Regions from separate parts of the Bacillus infantis NRRL B-14911 genome, predicted to be linked through region 2. Evidence: a T-box and tRNA genes for the amino acid it is inferred to sense, from the RefSeq annotation. Region 2 holds a T-box; the other holds one or more tRNA genes.
What was found. A T-box is a leader RNA that pairs with one kind of tRNA and senses whether it is charged. The one in region 2 lies ahead of argS (arginine--tRNA ligase), so its partner is inferred to be a tRNA-Arg.

Region 1 (5,256 bases), 1.2 Mb from region 2:
TGGTCGCTTCGGGCTGACTTCCAAATGTATTTCTATATTTTAACTGGACGTCTTTCAAGGGAAATCGACAATCTGCCTGAACAATATTCAGCAGAAAAATAGACTGTCAGAAAAGCATCCTCAGCCGCTGGGATGCTTCTTTCATTCTCAGTACTCCGCATACTGGTTTTTGACACTATAAGGGGAGGGATAGTAATATAATCATAGGTATATAGTAATTTTTTCCTGATAATAATAGACTAGGACAGGTGGACATCATTGTGAATAGCTACATTATTTCTGCGGCCGCCATGGTGCTGCTGGCTTTTATCTTTTTTTCTTCCGTTTTCCTGGGAAGCAGATATATCTATCAAAAACAAAAGTACTCCCAGACATTGCTTCTTCCGCTATCCAGCTCCTTTTATGTATGGCTGCAACTGATGACCTTATTAAGCATTTACGGATTTATCGAACCTGCAGATGCATTCACACTGAATAGCCTGGCGATTTTTCTGTGCCAGTTCGCTGTTTATATGGTTCTTTTTCAATTTGCTGGAGTTAAAGATGACCGGGAAATGTCGCTCAAGAATCTGGTGCTGTGTGTTTTCTTTGTTGGATTGACAATTGGCATAGATGTTTATTTTGTCAGAAAAATAAATCCTTCATTAGTTGTCAGCACTGAGCATATTCTCATTGCCAGCTTATTCTTCATTATTTCATTGTTCCTATGCTTCCGGTTTGTGCAGCAGATTTATATTGATAAAGTATTCAATAAGCAAAAAGTGCCTTTCTGGTTTCTCTCCTTTGGGGCGCTGCTGCTAGCTTATACATTTGTAGGGAGCACCATTGAGATTATCAGGAGTTTGAACAGCAGCGGGGATAACAGCTTATTTTTTACAGAAGTGCTCTCCATCCTGCTGCTCCTCGGTGTGACGACAGTTTACGGGGAGAAGCAGTATAACCGGAAAGAACAGGAATTGGTTGAAAGCAATAAACACCTTAATCACCTTGCCTACCACGATACATTGACGGGGCTTCCGAACAGGAGAAAGGTCATGCAGTCGATTGAGGAGTGGATGGCAGAGGATATCCAGTTTGCGGTTGTTTTTATCGATCTGGATCATTTCAAGCATGTCAATGATCTTCTCGGCCATAATATCGGTGATGATCTGCTCAAAAAAATTGCATCCAGGCTGAAAGAGAATTCGGGCAGCGAGGATATTGTGGGCAGGCTTGGCGGTGATGAGTTCATCATTTTGAAGCCAGTTAAGGAAAATCTGCAGCTGGATGATTTTTCAGCAGATCTGATTGAAAAGGTTGTAGAGCCTGTCCAGATTCTTGAACACGAGATCGTGATTACAACAAGCATCGGGATAGCCTTATATCCAACGCATGGGAAAGATGTTAATGACATCATGAAAAAGGCGGATATAGCTATGTACAATTCCAAAGATAAAGGGAGAAATACATATTTTATCTTTACGCTTGAGCTGGATGAGAGCATCATCCGCAAGATGACGTTAAAAGAAGATTTAAAGCATGCACTGGTGCGGGATGAATTGGAGGTACACTTTCAGCCGAAGATCAGAGTATCCGATCAATCAGTGAATGGATTTGAAGCGCTTCTGAGATGGAAGCATCCTTCAATCGGCTTTATTCCCCCGGCTGAATTTATCCCGATAGCTGAGGAATCAGGCTCCATATCCGAGATAGGGAGCTGGGTCCTGCGGCAGGCGTGCAGAGAAATTTCCGCTATTAACGAAAAATATGGCAGGCAATATATCATTTCTGTGAATTTCTCGATCAAGCAGCTCCTGCAAAAAGATATTGTGGAAACTGTCTCGGGCATCTTAAACGAAACCGGCCTGGATCCGAAGTTTCTTGAGCTTGAAATAACAGAAAGGGTGGCCATGAATGATGCCTATTCGGCAGGGGATGCTTTTATGCAGCTGCTTGACCTTGGGCTGATGCTGAGCGTCGATGATTTCGGGACAGGATATAATTCGCTGAGCAACCTCCAGGAGCTGCAGATCCAGCGGCTTAAAATAGACAAAACCTTTATTCAGCAGATGGAAAGTGATGAACATAATAAAGCTTTGGTCGCTTCCATTGTATCGATGGGCAAGCATCTTGGCATGCAAATCACTGCCGAGGGCGTTGAAACCCCGGAGCAGCTGTCATTCCTGATGGAAATCGGATGTGATGAGGCGCAGGGCTTCTACTTCTCCAGGCCAAAGCCGATTGAGCAGATTATGAATACAATCAATGCCGGCAGCAAAGCAATAGCCGGAAAGGAGCAGTAATGAATATTCTATGGGACTTTGACGGTACACTTTTTGATACATATCCCGCTTATACACGGATTCTGAAGGATGTGCTGGGAGAAGAGGCAGAACATGAAGAGATCCTGTCTCAATTAAAGATTTCTTTTACCCATGCCTTTACCCATTACAACCTGAAGGAAGAGCAGATTTCCTATATAAGAAAGATGGCAAGAAGTCTGAAGCCGCAGGATCTTCAGCCATTTCCAGGAGTGAAGGATGTGCTGAAAAGGGCCGGGTGCAATGTCATCATGACACATAAAGAGAGGGAGGATGTGCTGGCCATCCTGGAGCATCACAATATGTCCTCTTTATTTGCCGATCTTGTCGCCGGAGATGATGGATATCCCAGGAAGCCGCATAAAGCTTCTTATGAATATCTGCATGGCAAAAACAGCATTGATCTTGCCATCGGTGACAGGGAACTCGATATTCTTCCGGCGAAGGAGCTGGGCATCAGGACCTGCCTTTTCCAGAATACTACACCTGGCGCGGATTATTATTTGCCGCGTTATGAAGATTTTGAGACTGTTATTGGATGGGAAGCATTTAAATGAAAACAGAAAGCAGGCAGCATAGCTGCCTGCTTTCTATTTCATTAGATTATAATTCTAGAGCTTCAAAAGAGCTGTCTTTGCTGTTCATTACCCTGACGTCTGTCGGCTGTATTTCAAGGACGATATAATTCGGGTCATTCGGACCGTCGAACCATGGCTTTAAATGATCATTCCAGACCTTTTCCTTGAGCTCTTCAGAAGCATTTACAGAGGCCCTTCCTTCGATCTCGAGATAAGCATCTCCCAGCCCTTCGCCATCATATCCGATAAGTATATGCACATTCGGATTTTCTTCAATTTCTTCCGTTTTATCGGTCTCTTTGCTTGTTGCAGTATAAAGCTTCAGCTCATCATTGAAAAATGTCATATAGCGTGTATGCGGCTTATTGCTTTTTACAGTCGCAAGCGTTCCTATTTTATTATCTTCCAAGATTTTAAGCACTTTTTCTTTCACATCATTATTAGTCATAAGAATCCCCTCCTATTTTATCTTTATCAATCGTTTCGAAGTCTGCATTATACTTTTCTTCACTTGAGGAATTATCTTTCGTGTTCCTCCCCATCTTCTCCTCGTGCTGCTCCTGCTTTAAGTCCTCAAGAGGAATGGTATCAACATTCTGCTCTTCCTTGAATTTATCGTAGATGCTTTCTTTGTCGGTTTTAAATTGTTCAGGGTTGTCCATATCCTGCTGTTCGTATTTTCCGTCTTTTTCGCCTGCCATGCGAAATCACCTCTTATACGAGATTATTTTTGGTTCTTTTCTGTTTTGGAGCCTTCTCTTTGCGGTTCGATATCTTTGTTGTGTTCTTTCTTCTTTTCCTGTTCAATTGAGTCATTGTCCTGGTGTTTATTTGTTTCAGCCATGAATATAACCTCCTTGATGATTGTGTAATAGTACATTACCCTTTTTCAGAAGTGAAAAACCGGGAGGAGAATTTCAATGTGCAGCTGACGGAAGGGGGAGGGGTGCAAAATGATATATTTCCTCAGAACGAACAGGCTGATTTTTTTTCAGTAGCAATAAAAAATGCCCGCTGCATATGCAGCGGGCATTTTCACTATATACGTCCCAGAAGAGATTCGAACTCCCGACCTACAGTTTAGGAAACTGTTGCTCTATCCTGCTGAGCTACTGGGACAACGTTATTTATTATATAACCTTTTTCTCTGTTGGTCAATAATGATCGAAAAAAAATCCTGTTTTTTTTTGAAAGGCTTTTTCTGCATGAATTTTCCTTGCAGTGGGACAATAGTGGATATTTCTTAAGTAGGTTGGTGAAGAGATGTTCAAGGGCGGCAATAAAAGGGAAGAGCTCCTCCGTTTTTTAAAGGAGAAGGCTGGCCATGCATCAGATACAGCCGTTCAGGAGCTAAAAGGGGCGAGTTTTTCTGTCTATTTATTTTATATAAAAAGTATATGCGATACTGACAAAATCCAGGAGCAGCTTGTAAAGCCTTTTTTCCAGCTGCAGGATGAAACAGGATATAAAAAATATATTTGTTCACTGTCCGGTATCAGTGAGCTTGAGGACAGAGGGCAGGCTCTGAAGGATTTGATGAGGGGCTCGGCGATCCTCTTATTCAGGGAAACTTTTTATGTTCTGCAGCTAAAGAAATATATAAGCCAGGGAGTCAAGGATGCAACAGTCGAAACAACCATCCAGGGACCACAGACTGCATTGAGCGAAGACCTGGGTACAAATCTAAATATCATCCGCCACCGCTATCATAAGACAAGCCTGACGGTGGAAGAAAATGAAATAGGTTCTGTTTCCGGGCTGGGCCTTCTGCTTCTCTATGACAAGGAAAAGATTGAGGCAGACATCCTGCAGGGGGTAAAAGATAAAATAGAAAGCATCAAAGCTTCACAGAAAATCGTCCAGTCAGCAGGGGAAATCCATAGAATGCTGACGCCGCGGGAAAAAACGCTCTTTCCTGTGTTCATGATCACTGAGAGGACTGATCGCATAGCCCTTAATCTTGCACAGGGAAAGATAGTCATCCTTATTGAAGGATCTCCTTTCGGCCTGATTCTGCCGGCCGTTTTTTTCGACTTTATGAGCTCTATGGAAGACCTGTATCAGCCTTATTGGGTTTCTAGATTTCTGATCACCCTGCGGTATCTGGGCCTGTTTATAAGTCTGCTGCTCCCTGGACTTTACGTGGCCATTACTTCTTATAACCCTGAAGTCTTCCAGGTCCAGCTTGCACTGGGAATTGCGGGGAGCCGGTCATCAGTCCCTTATCCCTCCTATCTGGAGGTGCTGTTCATGCTGATTATGATGGAGCTGCTGACAGAAGCATCCATCAGGCTCCCTAAATCGATCGGCTCGACAGCAACGACGGTTGGAGGATTGATTCTGGGACAGGCTGCAACGGAGGCAGGGCTGGTGTCCAA
Region 2 (5,256 bases):
ACCTTGAAGGATAATCACTCCATCCTCTCCCTGCTGGAGGAAATGCTCGGCAGGGCGGAAAGAAAAATCATCATCTCTGCCTGGGGCGATGATTTGGAGAAGTATGCGGAGCTGCTGGAGGAAAAGCACGAAAGCGGCGTCAGTATCCATGTCCACTCTATCGGAAATATCGAAACAAGCCTCCCGTCCGTCTCGGTCCTGATTCCGGACAAGCATCATGAAACACTCGAAAGAAGCAGGATTGCCATCATCGACGAAGAAGAAATGCTGTTCGCCGGCATGGAAGCCGGCAAATGGAATGCCATCACGACCCGTTCAAGGCCGCTCGTGAAGTTTTTCGCTGAGTTCTTCTACCATGATGTCGCCCTTACCGAAATTACACAGAAATATAAAGATACGATCATGGAGGATAAAGCGGTCCGGGATGTTCTTTTGAAATTGCGGTATTAGGGGCGAGGCGGAGTGCTGGTGCTTTTTGGATAACAGAGGGGATTTGGGGTTCAGATGCTTGCAACGGATCCACTGGCATCCTCTGATTGGAAAAAACTCTTTTAGAGGGTCCTAGTTGTTCTCACTGGCACCCTCTGTTTAGCAAAATCTCTCTTAGACGGCTTTAGTCGCGACCACTAACACCCTCTGTTTAACAAAATCTCTCTTAGACGGCTTTAGTCGCTACCACTAACACCCTCTGTTTAGCAAAATCTCTCTTAGACGGCTTTAGTCGCTACCACTAACACCCTCTGTTTAGCAAAATCTCTCTTAGACGGCTTTAGTCGCTACCACTAACACCCTCTGTTTAGCAAAATTTCTCTTAGACGGCTTTAGTCGCGACCACTAACACCCTCTGTTTAGCAAAATCTCTTCTAGACGGCTCTAGTCTCTATCACTAACACCCTCTGTTCCTCAGAATCCCTCTTAGACGGCTCTAGTCGCGACCACTAACACCCTCTGTTTAGCAAAATCTCTTCTAGACGGCTCTAGTCGTGCCCACTAACACCCTCTGTTCTTCAAAATCTCCTTTAAACGGCTTTAGTCACGATCACTAACACCCTCTATTCTTCAAATACTTTCCAGAAGGCCACACCCACACTCACCAGCACCCCATCGTCCCCTCAAAAAAAAGCCCGGCACGTCTGCCGGGCTTTCCTCATCTCGCATACAGCTTCCATTCCCGTGTTTTTTTATCAAACACAAGCTTGGCTTCACATTTTTCTTTTGCGATGCTTTCGTATTCTTCGTACATGTCGTCCATATTGGCAAAGTCGCCGATCACCCAGATGGGGATTTCAATCCGCGCGCGGTTTTGATCGGTCTGTCTGATGGAGATGACGGCGCCTTCCCTCATCATGTCTTTCATGTAGGAAATGGCTTCTTGCGGCACCGGCGGGAATGAACCTTTCTTCCGCAGGCCAAGAAGTGATTTTTCCGGCTTGATTTCGCTCAGCTTTTCAGGGATCAGCTGGCTCAGCAGGCGGTAAAAATCAGCCATGTCCCGGTAATAGGTTTTGTTATACCAGCCGTCATCATGGGCCAGATACACAAAGCGGTTGCCAAGATAGTTATAAAATGGCGCTTTCAGGTGCTCCTTGAGATGTCCCAGATACAATAACTCTGCAATGGTCTGGCCCGGCAGCTCGTTCAGCCCGTCAAGTTCTTCAAAATCAATCCAGCAGAAGTCGCCATAGTTGTAGACATCATCAGAAAGCAGCTTATTCAGCTTTTCATACGGAACATACTCCAGGAGCGTATGCCGGTTAAATTCCCCATCATCAAATCCATGCTTCAGCAGCAGGAGATTCGCCATTACATCTGACAGTGAACGGGCAAACTCCTCAAATTCAATGCCGTAAGACATTACGTAATTTTCCTGTTCATTTAAGTGGACATATATGAGATCACGCGAGCTGTTATGATTCTTTTTCAATAGCAGAACCTCCGAATAAAAATGAAAAAAGATGATTTCTGAGCCGATGGAGCGCGGGGCTGAACAGTTGTCGAAGTTTAATGCATCTTCTGATCTATTAAAGTGCACAGCCTGGCTTCACGCTTAAGCTGCCATGCCCGTCCGGATACAATATCCCTATTTTAGCAAAAAACATTGAAAACTTCTTAGTTTTAATAAAAATATAAATCGCTGTAACTTTCCAATTTATGGTGAACTTCACAATGCAAGAATGACGCTGATCATTCATTTGCCATTAAAGCTTCAGCAGATTGAGCAAAAATATGACCGCCATAAAAACTCTATTTTTCCTATTAAGTTTGAAAAATTATCCTTTAAAGGAAACAATCTGCCTGGCAGATACGTCTATACTATTAGCCGCTTTCTATAATTAAAAAACTAATCCGGACTTTCGCCAGAATCCACCCGCCTCCCCTGCAGATGTATTAGAAGCAGGGCGGATTATATAAACAATGGCCAAACCGAAATGAAACAGGGTGTATTTTATAATGGATCGTTCACTTAAGCCTTCCGACCGCTTCGACTGGACGCTGAGCTTTCTGCTGCTGTTATTTGCCATAGTCAGCTGTACAGCGATCTACAGCGCCCAAACCTTACAGCAATATGATAAAAATTTCTTGCTGATGCAGATTTTCTGGTATGGCGTCGGCGCTTTCATCGCGGGCGTGACCATGTATTTCGACAGTGAGCAATTCAGGAAGCTTTCCTGGATCCTCTATGCTTTCGGCATACTCCTGCTTGTCGCGCTTGCCCTCGCCCCTGACAGCATCGCTCCCGTAATCAAAGGAGCAAAAAGCTGGTTTGTCATCCCCGGCGTCGGTTCGATACAGCCATCCGAATTTGTTAAAGTATTCCTGATCATGGCTCTCAGCAAGCTGATCGCCTCCCATCACGAGAAATTCGTCCAGAAAACACTGAAGACCGACTTTTATCTTTTGATCAAGCTTGGTGCTGTGACCGCTTTGCCGCTCGGCCTCATCCTTGTTCAGGACTTGGGAACTGCCCTCGTCATCATTGCCATCATGCTTGGGATCATCTTCGTCTCCGGGATCTCATGGAAGATTCTGCTGCCCATCTACAGCGCAGGCATCGGTTTTGCCGCCAGCGTCCTTTACCTGGTCATTTGGGCGCCTGACGTTATTGAAAAATATTTAAAGGTCGATCCTTATCAATTTGACCGGATCTATTCATGGCTCGATCCCGAGAGCTATGGGCAGTCTGCCGGCCTTCAGCTGCTGCGCTCGCTCCAGGCTATTGGCTCCGGCCTTATAACAGGGAAAGGGGTCGGCGACAGGCAGGTCAATATCCCCGATAATCATTCCGATTTCATCTTCAGCGTCATCGGAGAGGAATATGGCTTCCTTGGGGCAAGCGTCGTCATCAGCCTTTTTTTCCTCTTAATCTATCATTTGACCAAGACGGCTATGGAAACCAAGGATCCTTATAATACTTATATTTGTACAGGGATCATCAGTATGATTACGTTCCATGTATTCCAGAATATCGGCATGACCATACAGCTGCTGCCGATCACAGGGATACCGCTTCCCTTCATCAGCTATGGCGGAAGCTCGCTGATGGGAAATATGTTTGCGATGGGCTTGATCTTCAGCATCCGCTTCCATCATAAAACCTATATGTTTTCATCCGATTCACAATAATCTTGCAATTTTTATACAATAGGATATAATACGTGTAATATTCAACGCAGCGATATAGTCAATCAATGATGAAGAGAGTAGTAAAGGGCCGTCCCCTGAAGCGATGCAGGGATGGTGAAAGCCTGCAGGGACCCTTTTATGAAGCGCACTTAGGAGATGCCGGGCCGAAAGTCAAAGTAGGTCCTGCCGGGGCCATCCCCCGTTATCATGTCAAGAGGTCCTATGGACAATCAGAGTGGCACCGCGGGTATAACAGGCTCGTCTCTTTTATAAGAGGCGGGCTTTTTTGTGTTCAATTACATCAACAAGAAGGAGAAAGATCCCATGATCAAACTGAAAGCAATCTTTACTGAAGCGCTTTGGGAACTGTTTGAAGACCGGCTTACAGCTGCTGAGCTTGCCGGCTTGATTGAAGTGCCAAAGAATACGGCGCACGGCGACCTGGCATTTCCCTGCTTCACCCTTGCCAAAAAAATGAAGCAGGCCCCGGCAGTAATCGCTGCTGAAGCCGCCGGAAAGCTGCAGCACAGCCTCATTGACCAGGCAGAAGCACACGGCCCGTACCTGAATATTTTCTTCTCGAAGGAGAAAGTTGGCTTGGAGATCCTGCAGTCCCTTCTTGAAGCCGGCTCCCTATACGGCAATAGCAGCGTAGGCACAGGAAAGACTATCACTATTGATTTCTCAGCCCCCAATATTGCCAAGCCGTTTTCAATGGGCCATCTGCGTTCAACCGTTATCGGGAACAGCATCAGCCTGATAGCTGAAAAATGCGGCTATGAGGTTATCAGGATCAATCACCTCGGAGATTGGGGAACCCAATTCGGCAAGCTGATTACCGCCTATAAGAAATGGGGCACCCCCCGCACTGTAAAAGAAAAGCCGATCGCTGAACTATTCAAGCTTTACATCCGTTTCCATGAGGAGGCAGAGAAAGATCCTGATCTCGAAAACGAAGCGCGCCGCTGGTTCCGGGAGCTTGAACGGGGTAATGATGAGGCTTTTGCGCTATGGAGCTGGTTCAGGGAAGAATCATTAAAAGAGTTCAACCGGATCTATGAACTTTTGGGCATCTCTTTTGATTCCTATAACGGAGAGGCCTTTTACAACGATAAAATGGAAAAAGCCGTAGAGCTCCTGCAGTCCCGGAACCTCCTGACTCAATCCGAGGGAGCAGCAGTGGTCACCTTGGAAGAACATGGCCTCCCACCCTGCCTGATCAAAAAATCGGATGGAGCAACCCTTTATGCAACCCGCGACCTGGCCGCAGCCATCTTTCGGCAAGAAACCTATCGCTTCTCTGAAAGCCTGTATGTCGTCGGCCAGGAGCAGTCCGTCCACTTCAGGCAGCTGAAGCTTGTTCTGAAAAAGCTGGGCTTTCAGTGGGCAGAAAATATGCATCATATACCTTTCGGGCTTTATCTGAAGGACGGCAAGAAAATGTCGACAAGGAAAGGCAGGGTCGTCCTGCTTGAGGATGTTCTGAATGAAGCGGTCGAGCTTGCTTATGAGAATATCTGCCGCAAGAATCCTTCTCTTGAGCAGAAGGAAGAAACCGCTGCCGCTGTCGGCATCGGAGCAGTCCTTTTTCACGACTTGAAAAATGACCGCCTCAACCATATTGATTTTTCT

Region 1: it encodes a tRNA-Arg, which carries the amino acid that the T-box ahead of argS (arginine--tRNA ligase) is inferred to sense. The anticodon was not compared.

What each region holds. Positions count from the first base shown of each region.
Region 1 covers NC_022524.1:1,451,495-1,456,750, forward strand. The annotation lists gene N288_RS07465 (DUF962 domain-containing protein) at 1-102, shown strand, start outside; gene N288_RS24255 (putative bifunctional diguanylate cyclase/phosphodiesterase) at 261-2,282, shown strand; gene N288_RS07475 (HAD-IA family hydrolase) at 2,282-2,857, shown strand; gene N288_RS07480 (pyridoxamine 5'-phosphate oxidase family protein) at 2,904-3,326, opposite strand; gene N288_RS07485 (hypothetical protein) at 3,319-3,579, opposite strand; gene N288_RS07490 (hypothetical protein) at 3,603-3,722, opposite strand; tRNA gene N288_RS07495 (tRNA-Arg) at 3,924-3,997, opposite strand; gene N288_RS07500 (spore germination protein) at 4,142-5,256, shown strand, end outside.
Region 2 covers NC_022524.1:208,620-213,875, reverse strand. The annotation lists gene N288_RS01225 (TrmB family transcriptional regulator) at 1-450, shown strand, start outside; gene N288_RS01220 (hypothetical protein) at 1,148-1,924, opposite strand; gene N288_RS01215 (FtsW/RodA/SpoVE family cell cycle protein) at 2,452-3,624, shown strand; T-box leader at 3,681-3,893, shown strand; gene argS (arginine--tRNA ligase) at 3,952-5,256, shown strand, end outside.